4 regions of the Saccharothrix lopnurensis genome follow, and region 3 is predicted to be linked to each of the others. Evidence: riboswitches for the same ligand, from Rfam matches in the RefSeq annotation. Region 3 holds a riboswitch; each other region holds the start of a gene.
What was found. Region 3 has a riboswitch for cobalamin ahead of ACFP3R_RS20850 (ribonucleoside-diphosphate reductase subunit alpha). Riboswitches for the same ligand answer to the same signal wherever they lie in the genome.

Region 1 (4,202 bases), on a different contig from region 3:
GGGCGCGTGCCTGCCGGTGATGACGACGTGCTGGTGGCCGGGCCGGTCGCGGAGGGTCTCGACCACCTCGGCCACGTCCACCCAGCCCCAGTGCACCGGGTAGGTGAACTCGTCGAGCACGTACAGCCCGTGCCGCCCGTCCCGGATCCGGCGGGCGATCTCCTGCCAGCCCTCCCGCGCGGCGGCGGCGTGGTCGTCCTCGGTGCCCTGCTTGCGGGACCAGGACCAGCCCTCGCCCATCTTGTGCCACTCGACGGGGCCGCCCTCGCCGGTCTGCTCGTGCAGGCGGCCCAGGGCGCGGAAGGCCGACTCCTCGCCGACCTTCCACTTGGCGGACTTGACGAACTGGAAGACACCGATGGACCAGCCCTGGTTCCACCCGCGCAGGGCGAGGCCGAAGGCGGCGGTGGACTTGCCCTTCATCTCCCCGGTGTGCAGGACGACCAGGGGCCGGTTGCGGCGCTGCCGGGTGGTGAGCCCGTCGACGGGCACGGCGGACGGTTGGCCTTGGGGCATCTTCGGCTCCTACGCGGCTCGGGCGGCGCGGACCACGCCGGCGACCTGGTCGGCGGACAGCTCTTCGAGGCGCAGGCACGCGGCGTCCAGCGCGCCCGCCACCCGCCCGGCCAGGCCGAGCCTGATCGGGCCGTGCTCGCAGTCCACGACCACCGCGGCCACCCGGTCGGCGGCCAGCAGGCCCGCGGCGCGCAGGGCGTCGCGCAGCGGGTCGCCGCCCGTGCCGGAGGCGGTCGCGCGCCCGTCGGTCAGCAGCACCAGCAGCGCGCGGCGGCGCGGGTCGCGCACGCGCTCGGTCCCCAGCACGCGCCGGGCGCGCAGCAGGCCGTCGGCCAGCGGGGTGCGGCCGCCGGTGCGCAGGGCGCGCAGCCGGGCCGCCGCGGCGTCCACCGAGTGGGTCGGCGGCAGGGCGACGGTGGCCTCCCGGCCCCGGAACGTCACCACGCCGACCTTGTCGCGCCGCTGGTAGGCGTCGCGCAGCAGGGAGACCACCGCGCCGCTGACCGCGGACATCCGCTGCCGCGCGGCCATCGACCCGGAGGTGTCGACCACGAACAGCACGAGGTTGCCCTCCCGGCCCTCGCGCACCGACCGGCGCAGGTCCGATCCGCGCAGCTCCAGGCCGGGACCGCCGCGGCCCCGGGCGGCCTGGTGGGGCGCGGCCGCGGCGAGCGTGCCGAGCAGGTGCAGACCCGATCCGTCCACTGTGGAGGGTCGGACCACGCGGCCGGTGCGGGCGCGGGCCCGGGAGCGCTTGCCGGGCGCGCCGTCGCCGACGCCGGGCACCTGGAGCAGGCGGGCGCGGAAGGCGGGGGCGGGGGTGTGCGTGCGCTCGGCGGAGGGGCCGCCGCCGTTCCCGGCGGGCTGCTCGGGCGGGCGACCCGGCAGCTCCGCACCATCACCGTCGGGCACGTCGTCCCCCGGACCGCCGCCGGGGCCGCCGCCGCCGTCGTCGGGTCCCTCGTCGTCGGGATCGCCGTCAGGGCCGTCCTGGGGGCCGCCGTCGGGCCCGTCCGGCTCCCGGGCGGCCTCCTCGCCCTGCCGGAGTGCGTCGTCCAGCTGCTCCTCCTCCAGCCCCGGCTCGTCGAACGGGTCGCGGCGCTTGCGGTGCGGCAGGGCGAGCCGCACGGCCGCCTCCACGTCCTCCTCCGCCACCTCGTCGGCGCCGCGCCAGGCGGCGTGCGCGGTCGCGGTGCGGGCGACCACGAGGTCCGCGCGCATCCCGTCCACCTCGAACGCGGCGCAGATCGCGGAGATGCGGCGCAGCTCGGCGTCCGGCAGCACGACCGCCGCCAGCCGGGCGCGGGCCCCGACGATCCGCGCGGCCAGCGCGGCGTCCTGCTCGGCCCAGCGCGCGGCGAACCCGTCCTGGTCCGCCTCGTAGGCCAGCCGCCGCCGGACCACCTCGGTGCGCGTGGGCACGTCCCGGGCGGCCCGGACGGTGACCGTCAGGCCGAACCGGTCCAGCAGCTGCGGGCGCAGCTCGCCCTCCTCCGGGTTCATGGTGCCCACCAGCAGGAACGACGCGGCGTGCGACACGGACACGCCCTCGCGCTCCACGTGCGCGCGGCCCATGGCGGCGGCGTCGAGCAGCAGGTCCACGAGGTGGTCGTGCAGCAGGTTGACCTCGTCCACGTACAGCACGCCCCGGTGGGCGGCGGCCAGCAGGCCCGGCTGGTAGGCGCGCACGCCCTCGGTGAGGGCGCGCTCCAGGTCCAGCGAGCCGATCAGCCGGTCCTCGGTCGCGCCGACCGGCAGTTCGACCAGCCGCGCGGGCCGCCGCTCGGACCCCGCCGCGTGCGGTCCGTCCGGGCAGTCGGTCGCCACCGCCGGGTCGCAGCCGAACCGGCAGCCCGGCACCACGTCCAGGCCGGGCAGCAGCGCGGCCAGCGCGCGGACCGCGGTCGACTTCGCGGTGCCCTTCTCACCTCGGACGAGCACCCCGCCGATACCGGGGTGCACGGCGTTGAGCAGCAGCGCCGTGCGGAGGTCGTCCTGTCCGACGACGGCGGAAAAGGGGAAACGCGCGCCCATGCGGCGGTGTCCTTCCTCGGGTGTCCACGCCCGGGTCCGGTAGCGATGACGTCGGGGGGCGAGTTCCTGGCTCCCGGGGTGAACCGGTCACAGTGGCGGGACCGCGCCGGATTCGCACCGGCTTCCTCGCGCACCCCTACAGCCCCGGCATCGTCGCACCTGCGGCCGGCGGCTCCAAGCCCCGGGGACGCGAGCGCGATCACACCGGGACCGGCCGCACGCCCCCGGCACCGCCGCGGACCAGGCCGGTGGAGGCGTCCCGGGACGTCGACGCGCTGTCGACGCGCTACCGCCGGCCGACCCCGCCCGGGGCCACGAGCCGCCGGGCGGCCGCCTCGCCGGCGGGCCCGTCCCGGTCCCCCAGGTCCACCTCGACGGTCAGCGGCGCCCGGAACGACAGCAGGCCCAGCACCGGCGGCGGGTCCGCCGAGGCCAGCCGCAGGCGCGGGAACCGCAGCGCGGTCTCCCGCAGCACCACCTCCGCCTCCAGCCGGGCCAGGCCCGCGCCGAGGCAGAAGTGCCTGCCGTGGCCGAACGCCAGGTGCGCGCGGGCGTTCGGGCGACCGGGGCAGAACCGCTCGGGGTCCTCGAACGCGCCGGGGTCCGAGCCCGCGCCCGCGAGCATCAGCAGCAGCGGCGCGCCCGCCGGGACCTCGACGCCGGACAGCACGACCGGCTCGGCCGCGACCCGCCGCCAGGTGGTGACCGGTGGTTCCCGGCGCAGCACCTCCTCGACGCACGCGGCCGCCAGGCCGGGTTCGGGCAGCCGCGACCACAGGTCGCCGTGCCGCAGCACCGCGTGGAACGCCGCGCACAGCAGCTGCGTCGTCGTCTCCTGGCCCGCGATCAGCAGGAAGTAGCACAGCCCGGCCGCCTCCCGCAGCGGCACGCCCCGGGCCCGCAGCGCGCCGAACAGGTCGTCGCCGCGCGGGTCGGCGACCTCGATGCGCCCGGTCAGCCACCGGTGGAACGCGGCGGCCGGCCCGGCCAGCTCCCGCTGCCGCGCCGGCGAGACGTCGCCCCAGAACAGCTCCAGCGACGCGGTGCTCCACGCCTTCAGCGCGGCCACGTCCACGTCGCGGATGCCCAGCACCTCCAGCAGCACCACCGCCGGCAGGTCGCGGGCCAGCGCCGGGTGCAGGTCCACCACCCCGGTCAGCCCGGCCAGCCGCGCCGCGGTCAGCTCCGCGATCCGCGGCCCCGCCGCCGCCACCCGCGCGGGCGTGAGGAAGCGGGCGACCAGCCGGCGCAGGGCGGCGTGGGTCGGGGTCCCGTTGTTGGCCAGCGTCGGCGGCAGCGAGAACCCGGCGCGGGCCAGCTCCCGCAGCACCGGGCCGGGGATCGGGACCACCGCGGTCAGCGCGTTGTCCGGGCGGAACCGGCGCGGGTCGGCCAGCACCGCGCGCACGTCGTCGTACCGGCTGACCAACCACAGCCCGGTGCGCCCGTCCCGGTGCACCGGCGCCCGCTCGCGCAGCGACCGCAGGTCGGCCGGTCCGGGCTGGAAGAGGTCCACGCCGGCACGGTAGCCGCCGGGTGCGACACTGCCGGCGTGAGTGTGCGCACAGGTGAGTCGGTGTTCGACTGGATCGACACGCGCGCCGGGGCCCGCGCCAAGGCCGGCCTCGCGCGCCGCGTCCGGCCCCGCCCCG
Region 2 (4,202 bases), on a different contig from region 3:
CGCTGGTGGTCAACCGCGACGCCGCGGCGCTGGCCGCCGACGGCGCGGACAGCCTGCTCCTGCTGCACCACCACAACGCGACGGGCGACCGCGCCGACGTGGTGAAGGTGAAGGGGAAGACGGGCAACCGCTCGGCGGACTGATCCCGGTGGGCTGATCGACGTTCCACGCTCTGGCCGGTCGGGGGTTGCCCCGGCTGGCCAGAGCCTTTTAAGCGCATCGGGCGACACCCGTTCGGGGGCCTTGAACCGTTCGGGTGTCCCGCAGTCCGGGAGAGATCGCCCCGTAGGTGTGTTCCGAGTGCGTTTTCACGCTCCGCGCCCGGTAGCCTTTCGCATTGAGAACTAGTCCCGCGACATGGGACTGATACCTGGGAGGTGTGTGGATGCGGCTCGCAGTGATCCCAGGGGACGGGATCGGGCCCGAGGTCATCGCCGAGGCCCTGAAGGTGCTCGGTGAGGTCGTTCCCGCGGCCGAGATCACCCGCTACGACCTCGGTGCGGCGCGCTGGCACGCCACAGGTGAGTTGTTGCCGGAATCGGTGCTCGGTGAGCTCCGCCAGCACGACGCGATCCTGCTCGGTGCCGTGGGCGACCCGTCCGTGCCCAGCGGCATCCTGGAACGCGGCCTGCTGCTGCGGCTCCGGTTCGAACTCGACCACCACGTGAACCTGCGCCCGGCCCGGCTGTACCCGGGTGTCCGCAGCCCGATCGCCGACCCGCCCGAGATCGACATGGTGGTCGTGCGCGAGGGCACCGAGGGGCTGTACGCGGGCAACGGCGGGCTCCTGCGCAAGGACACCCCGCACGAGATCGCGACCGAGGTGTCGATCAACACCTCGTTCGGCGTGGAGCGGGTGGTGCGCGACGCGTTCGCCAGGGCGGCCAACCGGCCGCGCAAGCACCTGACGCTGGTGCACAAGACCAACGTCCTGACCCACGCCGGCTCGCTGTGGTCGCGCGTGGTCGAGGAGGTGTCGCTCCAGCACCCGGACGTGACCGTGGCCTACCAGCACGTGGACGCGGCCACCATCCACCTGGTGACCGACCCGGGCCGCTACGACGTGATCGTCACCGACAACCTGTTCGGGGACATCCTGACCGACCTGGCGGCGGCCGTGACCGGCGGCATCGGGCTGGCGGCCTCGGGCAACCTGGACGTGACCAGGCGCAACCCGAGCATGTTCGAGCCCGTGCACGGCAGCGCGCCGGACATCGCGGGCCAGGGCATCGCCGACCCGACGGCCGCCGTGCTGTCGGTGGCGCTGATGCTCGACCACCTGGGCGAGTCGGAGGCGGCGCGCCGGATCGAGGCGTCGGTGGCCTTCGACCTGGCCACCCGCGACCACTCGTCGCCGGGCGCCACCTACGCGGTGGGCGACCGCCTGGCCGCGCTCGTGTCGTCGAACGTCCGCACGGGGGCCTGACCGCCCTCCCGGACGCGTGATCAGGGCCACCACGACACGGTCGTGGTGGCCCTTCGCGTTAGGGTCGCGAGCGTCGCCCGCGGGGGAAGTCCGGTGAGAGTCCGGCGCTGACCCGCAACGGTAAGCCGAAGTCGCCTTCGGCCAGCCCGATCACCCGCGGGCGGTGGGAAGAAGCTCCACTCCTGCCGTGGTCTGCGGGACGGATGCGCACCGGTCCGCCGCGGACCGGGGCCACCCGGTCGAGGCCACCCGCCCGAAAGGCGCCCGGTGACCCCGACGAACCCGGTGACCCCGACGAACCCGGCGAACCCGACCACCGCGGGACCGGCCTCCTCCACCACCGGCGCGTGCGCGGCCCTGGCCGTCGCGCTCGCGGTCTCGGTGGTGTGCGGCGTGGCCCTCGGCCCGGTGCCCGTGCCGTTCGACGACGTGGTCCGCTACCTGCACGCGGCCGTCACGGGCGGGGTGGTCCAGGCCGCGGAGGCGGGCCCCTACCGGATCGTGTGGGACATCCGGCTGCCCCGGGTGCTGCTGGCCGCCGTCGTGGGCGCGGGGCTGGCCGCGGTCGGCGTGGCCGTCCAGGCGGTGGTCCGCAACGCCCTGGCCGACCCGTACGTGCTGGGCATCTCCTCGGGCGCGAGCGTCGGCGCCACGGCGGTCGCCACCACCGGCCTGTTCGCCTCCCTGGGCATCTACGCCCTGTCCACCGCCGCGTTCCTGTCCGCCCTGGCCGCGACGGCGCTGGTCTACCTGGTGGCCGGCCGGGGCGGGCTGACCCCGCTGCGCCTGGTCCTCACCGGCACCGCCCTCGCCCACGGCTTCTCCGCGATCGCCATGCTGCTGGTCTTCCAGGCGCCGCGCGGCGAGGCCGCCCGCGCCGCCCTGTTCTGGCTGCTCGGCAGCCTGGGCGGGGTCACCTGGGCGTCGGTGCCGGTCGCCGCGGCCGTGGTCGTCGCCGGCACCGCCTACCTCACCACCCGCGCCCGGCACCTCAACGCCCTGGCCATGGGCGACGAGACCGCCACCACCCTCGGCGTCGACGTCGCCCGGACCCGCCGCACCCTGTTCCTGGTCACCGCCGCCATGACCGGCGTGCTGGTCGCGGTCAGCGGCGCGGTCGGGTTCGTCGGCCTGGTGCTGCCCCACCTGGTCCGCCTGCTGGTCGGCGCGGACCACCGCCGGGTGCTCGCCGTGGCCCCGCTCGCCGGCGCCTGCTTCCTGATCTGGGTCGACGTCGCCGCCCGCCTGCTCGCCGCGCCCGAGGAGCTGCCGCTGGGCGTCATCACCGCCGCCCTGGGCGTGCCGTGCTTCGTGCTCCTGCTGCGCCGCCGCGGCTACGTGTTCGGGGGCCGCTGATGGAGGTCCGGATCGAGGGGCTGGCCGTCGACGGCATCCTGCGCGGCGTCGACCTGACCGCCGGCACGGGCGAGGTGCACGGCATCGTCGGCCCCAACGGCAGCGGCAAGTCCACCACGCTGCGCTGCGCCTACCGGGCGCTCAAACCGCACGGGGGAGTGGTCCGCCTCGACGGCCGCGACATCACCACCACCCGGGTCCGCGACACCGCCCGCGACCTGGCCGCGCTCACCCAGGACAGCCACGTCGAGTTCGACTTCACCGTCACCGAGGTCGTCGCCATGGGCCGGCTGCCCCACGGCGCGGGCCCCGACGACGAGGCCATCGTGCGCGAGTCCCTGACCAGGGTGGACGCGGCCCACCTCGCGCACCGCGGCTTCCTCACCCTCTCCGGCGGCGAGCGGCAGCGCGTGCTCATCGCCCGCGCCCTGACCCAGCGGCCCAGGGTGCTGGTGCTCGACGAGCCGACCAACCACCTGGACATCAGCCACCAGCTGGCCGTGCTCGCCCTGGTCCGCCGCCTGGGCGTCACCGTCCTGGCCGTGCTGCACGACCTCAACCTCGCCGCCGCCCACTGCGACCGCCTGCACGTGCTCGACCGCGGCCGGGTCGCGCACAGCGGCACGCCCGCCGAGGTGCTCACCCCCGAGGTGCTGGCCGAGGTCTTCCGCGTGCGCGCCCACGTCGTCCCGCACCCCACCACCGGGGTGCCACAACTGCTGTTCGACCACCAGGAGGCCACCCCGTGCTGAGAACGCTCATCGCGCTCGCCGCGGTCCTGTCCACGACGGCGTGCGGCGCGCGGGTCGTCGCCGAACCGCCGGGCGCGGGCACCACGACCGTCACGAACTGCGGCCGGGAGGTCGAGTACGCGACACCCTCCCGGGTCGTCACCAACGACACCGGCATCACCGAGCTGATGTTCGCGCTCGGGCTGGCCGACCGGATGGCCGGCTACACCATCTCCTCCTCCGCCAAGACCGGCGACGTGGCGTCCTCGCCCTGGCGGGCCGACTTCGAGCGCGTGCCGCACCTGGGCGAGAAGATCACCAAGGAGCTGGTCCAGGGCGCGGGCGCGGACCTCGTGTTCGCGGGCTGGAACTACGGCTTCTCCGAGAGCACCGGGCTCACCCCGGACTCGCTGGGGCAGCTCGGCATCGCCACCTACCAGCTCACCGAGGCGTGCCGCAACGGCGTGGCGAAGCAGCGCGGCATCATGCCGCCCCTGGAGGCCCTCTACACCGACCTGGGCAACCTCGGTCGGATCTTCGGCGTCGAGGACCGGGCCGAACGGCTGATCACCGGCTACCGCGAGCAGGTGGCCGAGGCCCAGCGGCTGGTCACCGGGAAGAGCCCGAGGGTGTTCCTCTACGACAGCGGGCTGGACCAGCCGTTCACCTCCGGCCGCAACGCCGCGCCG
Region 3 (4,202 bases):
CGGGGCGGCGAGGTAGAGGTTGAGCGACTGGGCCTGGTCGAGCCACTTCTGGCGGCGCGACCCGGCCTCGACCAGCCACTCGGAGGAGACCTCGAACGCGGTGGCGTACAGGGCCTTCAGCTCGTCGGGCACCCGGTCGACCGGGGCCAGTGAGCCGTCGAAGTACTTCAGGTCCGCCACCATGGCCTCGTCCCACAGGCCGAGCGCCTTGAGGTCGGCGACCAGGTGCCGGTTGAGGACGGTGAAGTCGCCGGACATGTTCGACTTCACGTACAGGTTGCGGAACAGCGGCTCGATCGACTGGCCGACGCCGCAGATGGTGGAGATCGTGGCGGTGGGGGCGATGGCCGTGGTGTTGGAGTTGCGCATCCCGCCGCGCACCTTCTCCCTCAATGCGTCCCAGTCCAGCGTGGTGGAGGTGTCCACGTCCAGGTCGCCGTCGCGGGCCTCGGCCAGCAGGGCGACGGAGTCGATGGGCAGGATTCCCCGGCTCCACAGCGAACCCTCGAACGACTCGTAGCTGCCGCGCTCGCGCGCCAGGTCGGCCGAGGCGGACAGGGCGTGGTAGCTGATCGCCTCCGTGCTGCGGTCGGCGAACTCCACCGCTCCCGGCGAGCCCGGGACCAGGCGCTGGACGAACAGGGCATCGGTGAACCCCATCAGGCCCAGGCCGATCGGGCGGTGCCGCAGGTTGGACCGGCGGGCCTCGGGGATCGTGTAGAAGTTGATGTCGATCACGTTGTCCAACATGCGCACGGCCGTGGTGACGGTGCGCTCCAACCGGGCCGCGTCCACACCGGCGGCGGTGACGTGGTTGGCCAGGTTCACCGAACCCAGGTTGCACACCGCGACCTCGTCGGCCGAGGTGTTCAGGGTGATCTCGGTGCACAGGTTCGACGAGTGCACCACGCCGACGTGCTGCTGCGGCGAGCGCAGGTTGCACGGGTCCTTGAAGGTGATCCACGGGTGGCCGGTCTCGAACAGCACGGTCAGCATCCGCCGCCACAGGTCCACCGCGCGCACCCGCTTGACCACCCGCATCTCGCCCCGGTCGGCGGCCTCCTCGTAGGCGCGGTAGCGCCGCGCGAACGCGCGACCGTAGAGGTCGTGCAGGTCCGGCACCTCGTCGGGGGAGAACAACGTCCAGTCGGCGTCGGCCTCGACGCGGCGCAGGAACTCGTCGGGCACCCAGTTCGCGGTGTTCATGTCGTGCGTGCGGCGGCGGTCGTCGCCGGTGTTCTTGCGCAGGTCGAGGAACTCCTCGACGTCGACGTGCCAGGTCTCCAGGTAGGCGCAGGCCGCGCCCTTGCGCTTGCCGCCCTGGTTGACCGCCACCGCCGTGTCGTTGGCGATCTTCAGGAACGGCACCACGCCCTGGGACTCGCCGTTGGTGCCCCTGATGTGGGCGCCCATGCCGCGCACCGGGGTCCAGTCGTTGCCCAGGCCGCCGGAGAACTTCGCCAGCAGCGCGTTGTTCCGGTAACCCCGGAAGATGCCGTCCAGGTCGTCGTCCACGGTGGTGAGGAAGCACGACGAGAGCTGCGGCCGGGTGGTGCCGGAGTTGAACAGCGTCGGCGTCGAGGCCATGAAGTCGAAGCTCGACAGCAGCTCGTAGAACTCGATCGCGCGGGCTTCCCGGTCGTCCTCGCGCAGGGCCAGGCCCATCGCCACCCGCATGAAGAACGCCTGCGGCAGCTCGTAACGGGTGCCGTGGTCGTGCAGCAGGTAGCGGTCGTAGAGCGTCTGCATCCCGGGGAAGTCGAACTTCGCGTCGCGCTCGGGCCGGATCGCGGCGGCCAGGCGCTCGACGTCGAAGTTCGCCAGCTCGGGGTCGAGGCGGTCCAGCTCGACGCCCAGCCGCACGTACGCCGGGAAGTGGTCCACGTAGGACGTCCGCCCGCCGGCGCCCTCCACCGGGCGGCCGGCGACGCGGGTCAGCGCCTCGCGCCGCAACCGGTCCAGCAGCAGCCGCGCGGCGACGTAGGAGTAGTTCGGCTCGGTCTCCACCAGCGTCCGCGCGGCCATCACCAGCGCCACGGACAGCTCGTCGACCGTGATGCCGTCGTACAGGGTGCGCCGCACCTCGGCCAGCACGGCCTCCGGCGAGGTGTCCGCCAGGTCCGCGCACGCCTCGCCGACCACGACCCCGACGCGGTCCCAGTCCAGCGGGACGAGTTCCCCGTCCGGGCCCTTGACGCGGAACTCCGGCGCTGAGGGCACGACTTCGCGCGCCTTGGCCCGCTTCTCGCGGTAGAGCACGTAGGCGCGGGCCACCTTGTGGTGGCCGCCGCGCATCAGGACCAGTTCGACCTGGTCCTGGATCTGTTCAACGTGCAGCGCGGTGTCGGGACGGGCGTGCTTGAGCAGCGCGGCCCCCACCTGCGCGGTCAGATCTTCCACCAGGGGGTGCAGCCGGGACGACGACGCGGCGGCGTCACCCTCCGCGGCCAGGAACGCCCTGGTCATCGCCACCGCGATCCTGGTGGCGTCGAACGCCGAGGCACCGCCGTCGCGGCGGATCACCCGCACCTGCGCGGTGGTGCTCGTGGTTGTGGTCGGCACAGCCCTCTCCTCGCGAGCCTCGAACGGCCCGGAGCACGCGGGAGGTGCCGCAGACGCGCGCACGACGGCGCGCCGATCCGCGTCGGCCCGCCCACGAGGCCCCGGACACGCGCACGCCGGCCGGCGCGCGCACCGACGGCAGGTCTTCGGACTCGCGGGCACCCGACCCCGAAAGGACCGGACCTACTGGCCGTCGCTTCCCACGCGAGACGCGCAGTGCTTCGTTGACGGCGGTCGTTCCCACTCACCGCTGCGGGGCAGTCCCGGATTCGCACCGGGTTCCCTCTTGCCTCCTCCGCCCTTCGGGAAGGGCGTCGGAACCATCGACGGCGGGAACACTACATGTTGTAGATCGTCCCGCAACCCGACCCCACATGAGCGAGGGTCGCGAAGATCACTCCGCAGGTCGTGCGTGCCGCCGTGCTCGCCCGGGGTGCGGGGGGCCGGTGTCGCGGAGTGCGGTCGGCGGCGGTCGTGCGGATGGCGTCCCTGGTTACCGCTGGTGCACCGGTCCGGTGAACGGCTCCCGGGACTGCTCCGGACGTCGTCCGGCCAACCGGTCAGCCGGCGGCGTTCATCAGGTCCACCGCGCTGTGCTGGCGCGCCGCGTCGCTGCGCTGGAACGGCCCGGCCCACGGCTGGTCGTAGGAGTCGCTGCTGGACCGGTCGCGCGCGTGGGCCGTGTCCGCCTGCCGGGTGAGGTAGGCGGTGTACGGGCGGTCCGGCAGCGCCCGGTTCAGCTGACCGAGTCCGCGCACGAAGGCGCCCTTGAAGGACGGGACGTCACCGCCGCCGCCGTTGTCGAACACGATCCCACCCGGGTTGAGCGCGGAACTGGTGGTCGAGGCGTTGGCCAACGCCCGCGCCCGCGTGAGGTACGCCTGGTCGCCGGTGGCGCGGTGCAGTTCGGTCAGCGCGGCCAGCGGCACGCCCTGGTTGTAGCTCCACGGCGTCTGGCCGTTGTTGCGGCACGTCGAGGTGACGAGGCCGTCGTTGACCAGGTTCGAGCTGGTGATCATCCCGGTGCCCTCGAACCACTGCCAGCCGTTCCGGGCGCGCTGCACGTAGGTGGTGTCACCGGGCAACCGGTTGTGCAGGGCGGCGTTGAGCTGGACGTACAGCGAGTTGGCGATGGCGTTCTTGTAGGTCCGGCTGGAGGTCCACCAGATGCCGCCGCCGCAGGTCTGGTCCCAGTAGCGGTGGATGTGGTCGGCGCCGGTGCGGGCGGTGTCGAGGTAGCGGCGGTCGCCGGTGAGGTCGTAGGCGGCGATCCACGTCAGCCCCCACCACGCGACGTCGTCGTTGTACTCGTTGATGAAGTTGCCGTCCCAGGCGGTGCGGTTGAGGTCGAAGGTGCGGGCGATGGCGTAGCGGTAGGAACCCATGCCGCTCACCCGCGCGTTGTCGATGATCGCGTTGAGCGCGTTGGCGGAGTTCCACCAGCCCGTGGTGTCGAACAGGCCGGTGTCCGGGTTGTACCGCTGCATCAGGGCGGTGGCCGCGGCGGTGCGGCGGTCCCAGGCGTTCCACGTGGTGCGGTACCAGCTCGTGCAGGCGATGGTCGACGACCCGGCGGGCTGGCCGCAGGCGCGCAGCAGCCCGACGCGCAGCCCGGCCCAGTCGTCCACGTTGTGCATGAG
Region 4 (4,202 bases), on a different contig from region 3:
CGGACGCGGGCTGGGAGGCGTGCGCGGTCGTCGTGGACGGCGACCTGGTGGTGTCCACCGCGACGCTGCTGGACGAGACGCTGGTGCTCGGCGGGCTGGAGATCCCGGCGGGCCAGGTCGAGCTGGTGGCGACCGACCGGCGCTACGAGGGCCGGGGCGCGGTGCGCGCGCTGATGGGCTGGGCGCACGAGCGGGCCGCCGCGCGCGGCCACCTGGTGAACATCATGCTCGGCATCCCCTACTTCTACCGGCAGTTCGGCTACACCTACGCCGTGCCGTACGCCGCCACCCGGGACGTGACGGGCACACCGGCCGGCGCCGGCCACACCCTGCGCGAGGCGACCGCCGCCGACATCCCCGTCCTCGCCCGGTTCCAGGACGCCGAGCAGGCCCCGTTCGACCTGCGGATGCCGCACTCCGCCCCGCTGTGGCGGTGGCTGGTGGAGCGCGGCGGCAGCACCGAGTGGCTGGTGGAGCGCGACGGCGTGCCGGTCGCCTCGGGCCGGACCACGCCGCCGGAGGAGGGGGTGCGGCTGGCGGAGGTGGCCGCGGTGGACGGGGCCGCCGCGCACGCGCTGCTGGCCCTGACCGGGGCGACCGAGGTGACCGAGCGGCCGGGGACGGTCGCGGGCGCGGCGCTGGAGGCGTTCCTGGCCCCGGCGAAGGCCGAGGCGAACTCCTACTACGTGCGCGTCCCCGACCCGGTGGCGCTGCTGGAGCACCTGCGGCCGGTGTTCGGGGCGCGGCTGGCGGCGTCGGCGCGGTTCGCCGGCGAGGAGGGCGAGGCGGTGGTGTCGTTCTACCGCTCGCACGTGCGGGTGCCGTTCGCGGGCGGCGAGGTGGGGCCGGTGGCGGTCGGTGGCACGATGCAGGCCCCCGGCGCGGCGGGCGGGGCGGGCGTGGCGCCGGACATGGTGGCGTCGCTGCTGTTCGGGCCGCACGGGATCGAGGGGCTGACCGCCCGGCAGCCCGACGTGTACCCGGGCCCGGAGGAGGAGCTGATGCGGACGCTGTTCCCGCCGGTGCGGTCGGACGTGCTGACCTTCTACCTGCCGTAGCCGCGCTCAGCCCCCGAACAGGGTGGGCGCGAACTCGACGCCCAGGGCGACCCCGGCCAACCCCAGCAGCACCCCGGCGAACGTCAGCGCCCGCCGGTAACCCGCGTCGCCCAGGTGCCGGCGCCCCCGCGCCACCACCAGCGCGATCACCACCTTCCCACCCACCAGGGTCGCGTAGAAACCGACCAGCAACGCCACCCCCGCCCCGGTCGACGCCCGCCACGTGGTGACGGTCAGCGGTCCCAGCGCGGTCGCCCACGCCACCCACGGGTGGGGGCTGAGCAGGTTCACCAGGACCGCCCGGCGCAGCGCCGCGACGCCCGGCGCGGCCGTGGACTCGGACGCCCCCGGCTCCAGCGACGCCGTGCGCGCCTCCCGCACCGTCCGCACCCCGCTCCACACCACGAACAGGGCGCCGACCACGCCGAGCACGCCCAGCGCCCGCTCCGGCAGCCGCCCGAGCAGCAGCAGCGTCACCCCGACCACCGCGGCGTCCGACAGCAGCGGCGCGCACGCGGCCAGCACGCCCGCCCGCCGGCCGGACCGCAGCGCCGACGTCACGACCAGCACCAGCAGGGGGCCGGGGCTGATGCTCGCCGCCAGGCCCAGGGACAGTCCCAACCCCAGCGCGTCCACGGGCGGCAGACTAGGCCACGTGTCCGAGTTCTCCCGAGTCCTGACCACCCTGCGGCAGATCCGCGGCCTCAGCCCGTTCTTCGCCCTCGACGTCGGCCGGCCCGACGAGGGCTGGCACGACGGCGCCGCGCTGCTCGACGGGTCCGCCCTGCCCGCCACCGTGGACCGGATCGCCGCCCGGTACCGCACCGCCGAACGGCGCGTCGCCGCCTCGCTGTTCTTCCTCAGCTACACCGCCCGGCTGCTGTCCCCGGTGGTGGCCGCCCGCGCGGTCGGCGGGACGGCGCCGGACGTGCGGCCCGCCAACCTCTGGTGGCGCTACGACGCGGACGGCCTGCGGGTCCGGGTCAAGGAGCCGGCCGGGGGCGTGGGGATCGTCGAGTCGTTGGCGCCGGTGGTGGAGGCCGTGCGCTCGGTCGCCCCGGTGGCGCCCGGCCTGCTGTGGGGCAACGCGGCCTCGTCGGCGGCGGGGGCGTTGCGGTTCGTGGCGCTCGGCGGGGCGGCGAGCGCGGAGGAGTGCGTCGCGCTGGGCGAGGAGCTGTTCGCCGAACCCCCGCTGCGGGGTTGCGGGGACTTCATCCCGTTCCCCGGCGAGGTCGCGTTCCGGCGGCGCAGCTGCTGCCTCTACTACCGGCTCGACGGCGGCGGCAAGTGCGGTGACTGCGCGTTGCGGTGAACCCGGCGGACAAGACGTCCGGCCGGTTGTGCGGCGGGACGGGCGACCTCTATGTTCGCTTCGCCGTGGTGGACGGGAAGCCGGTGCGAATCCGGCGCGGTCCTCGCCACTGTGACCGGGGAGCCAACCCGCCGAGCACGTCACTGGCCGCACGCGCGGCTGGGAAGACGCGGGGACGGTGTCGATCCGGGAGTCAGGAGACCGGCCACGGCACCTGTTGACCTTCCACGAGGCATGGAGGAGCCCGTCATGACGAGCCCCGCGCAGTCCGCCCCAGTCCAGGTCCCCCGGTGGGCCTACGCCGTCGCGCTGGTCGCGCTGGCCGTGACCTGGCTGGTGCTCCAGGAGAACGGCGCGGCGATCGGCCACGCCGCCGAGACGCTCCACGAGTTCTTCCACGACGGGCGCCACGCGCTCGGCGTCCCGTGCCACTGAGGCGGGGCGGCGTGCTCACCTACAGGGACCACCTGGTGCGCGGGCTCGCCGCCGGTGGGGTGTCCGGCCTGCTCGCGGGCCTGGTCGGGCTGGTCGTGGTCGAGGTGCCGATCCGCGCCGCGCTGGCCGTCGAGGAGGCGCGGCCCGTCGAGCCGGGGGCCGGCGGCCACGAGCACGGCGAGCTGGTCGGCCGGGGCGTGCAGGTGTTCGGCGGCGTGCTGGCCGCGGTCATCGTCGGGGTGGCGGTGGGCGCGCTGTTCGCCACCGCCTACGCCGGGTCGCGGCGCTGGTTCCCCGACCGGTCGCCGTTCAGCCGGGCGGTGTGGCTGGGGGCGGCGGCGTTCGGCGCGGCGGCCCTGCTGCCGGCGGTGAAGTACCCGGCGAACCCGCCCGCGGTGGGCGACCCGGAGACCGTCGGCTACCGCACGGTGCTCTACCTGGCGCTGATCGCCTCGGGCCTGCTGGTCGCGTTCGGGGCGAGCTGGCTGGCCTCCCGCCTCGGCCACTGGTCACCGCCGCTGCGGACCACGGCGGTCGCGCTGGCCGTGGTGGCGGCGGTGGTGCTGGTGCTGCTGCTGTTCCCGGCCGCGCCGGACGCCATCCCCGAGGACATGCCGAGCGGCGTGCTCTGGGACTTCCGGCTGGCGTCCCTGGCCGAGACCGCCACGCTGTGGCTGGGTCTCGGCGTGGTGTTCGGCCTGCTGGTCGACCCGGCGGTGCGGCGGGCCGACCGCCTGTCGGCGGTGTAGCCGGGGCCGGCGGCCCAGCCGGGCCGGCGATCCGGCCAGGTCAGCGGTCCACCCGGATCAACTGCCCGGCAGCGGGGCGAGCGTCGTCAGGTCGACGCCCACCAGGGAGTCGCGGAACACGCGGCGCTCGCCCCCCGGCACCGGCACGTCGCACGGCACCACCAGGACCGTGCACCCGGCCGCCACGGCGGAGGCCACCCCGGTCGGGGAGTCCTCGACCGCCACGCACCGCGCCGGGTCGACGCCCAGCAGGCGGGCCGCCTTCAGGTAGGGCTCGGGCAGCGGCTTGTTCAGCCCGTCCACCTCGTCACCGCACACCGTCACGTCGAACAGGTCGCGCCCCAGGGTGTCCAGCGCGATCTCGGTCAGCCCGCGCTCGGTGGAGGTGACCAGCGCCATCGGCACCCCGGAGTCGCGCACCGCGCGCAGCGCCTCCCGGGCCCCCGGCCGCCACGGCAGGCCGGCGCGGAACACCTCCTCGGTGCGGCGGACGATCCACGCCGCGCCGTCCCGAACCTCGTCCTCGGTGGGGTCGTCGATGCCCACCTCGGCGAACAGGATCGCCATCGTCCTGGGCACGCTCGTGCCGACCAGCAGCTGACGCGTCTCCAGCGACAGCGTGCCGCCCAGTTTCCCGACGAACTCGGA

Region 1: it holds a riboswitch for cobalamin, as region 3 does, so the genes downstream of both, ACFP3R_RS26900 (putative cobaltochelatase) here and ACFP3R_RS20850 (ribonucleoside-diphosphate reductase subunit alpha) in region 3, are expected to answer to the same signal.
Region 2: it holds a riboswitch for cobalamin, as region 3 does, so the genes downstream of both, ACFP3R_RS31870 (FecCD family ABC transporter permease) here and ACFP3R_RS20850 (ribonucleoside-diphosphate reductase subunit alpha) in region 3, are expected to answer to the same signal.
Region 4: it holds a riboswitch for cobalamin, as region 3 does, so the genes downstream of both, ACFP3R_RS06385 (CbtB-domain containing protein) here and ACFP3R_RS20850 (ribonucleoside-diphosphate reductase subunit alpha) in region 3, are expected to answer to the same signal.

What each region holds. Positions count from the first base shown of each region.
Region 1 covers NZ_JBHSQO010000035.1:27,611-31,812, forward strand. The annotation lists gene cobO (cob(I)yrinic acid a,c-diamide adenosyltransferase) at 1-516, opposite strand, end outside; gene ACFP3R_RS26900 (putative cobaltochelatase) at 526-2,550, opposite strand; cobalamin riboswitch at 2,591-2,728, opposite strand; gene ACFP3R_RS26905 (cytochrome P450) at 2,837-4,066, opposite strand; gene ACFP3R_RS26910 (8-amino-7-oxononanoate synthase) at 4,103-4,202, shown strand, end outside.
Region 2 covers NZ_JBHSQO010000051.1:29,041-33,242, reverse strand. The annotation lists gene ACFP3R_RS31880 (S8 family peptidase) at 1-143, shown strand, start outside; gene ACFP3R_RS31875 (3-isopropylmalate dehydrogenase) at 386-1,426, shown strand; cobalamin riboswitch at 1,467-1,602, shown strand; gene ACFP3R_RS31870 (FecCD family ABC transporter permease) at 1,694-2,782, shown strand; gene ACFP3R_RS31865 (ABC transporter ATP-binding protein) at 2,782-3,534, shown strand; gene ACFP3R_RS31860 (ABC transporter substrate-binding protein) at 3,528-4,202, shown strand, end outside.
Region 3 covers NZ_JBHSQO010000020.1:127,548-131,749, reverse strand. The annotation lists gene ACFP3R_RS20850 (ribonucleoside-diphosphate reductase subunit alpha) at 1-2,562, opposite strand, end outside; cobalamin riboswitch at 2,683-2,902, opposite strand; gene ACFP3R_RS20845 (glycoside hydrolase family 76 protein) at 3,123-4,202, opposite strand, start outside.
Region 4 covers NZ_JBHSQO010000004.1:260,492-264,693, reverse strand. The annotation lists gene ACFP3R_RS06400 (GNAT family N-acetyltransferase) at 1-1,058, shown strand, start outside; gene ACFP3R_RS06395 (LysE family translocator) at 1,065-1,694, opposite strand; gene ACFP3R_RS06390 ((2Fe-2S)-binding protein) at 1,714-2,370, shown strand; cobalamin riboswitch at 2,420-2,594, shown strand; gene ACFP3R_RS06385 (CbtB-domain containing protein) at 2,620-2,805, shown strand; gene ACFP3R_RS06380 (CbtA family protein) at 2,817-3,554, shown strand; gene ACFP3R_RS06375 (HAD family hydrolase) at 3,612-4,202, opposite strand, start outside.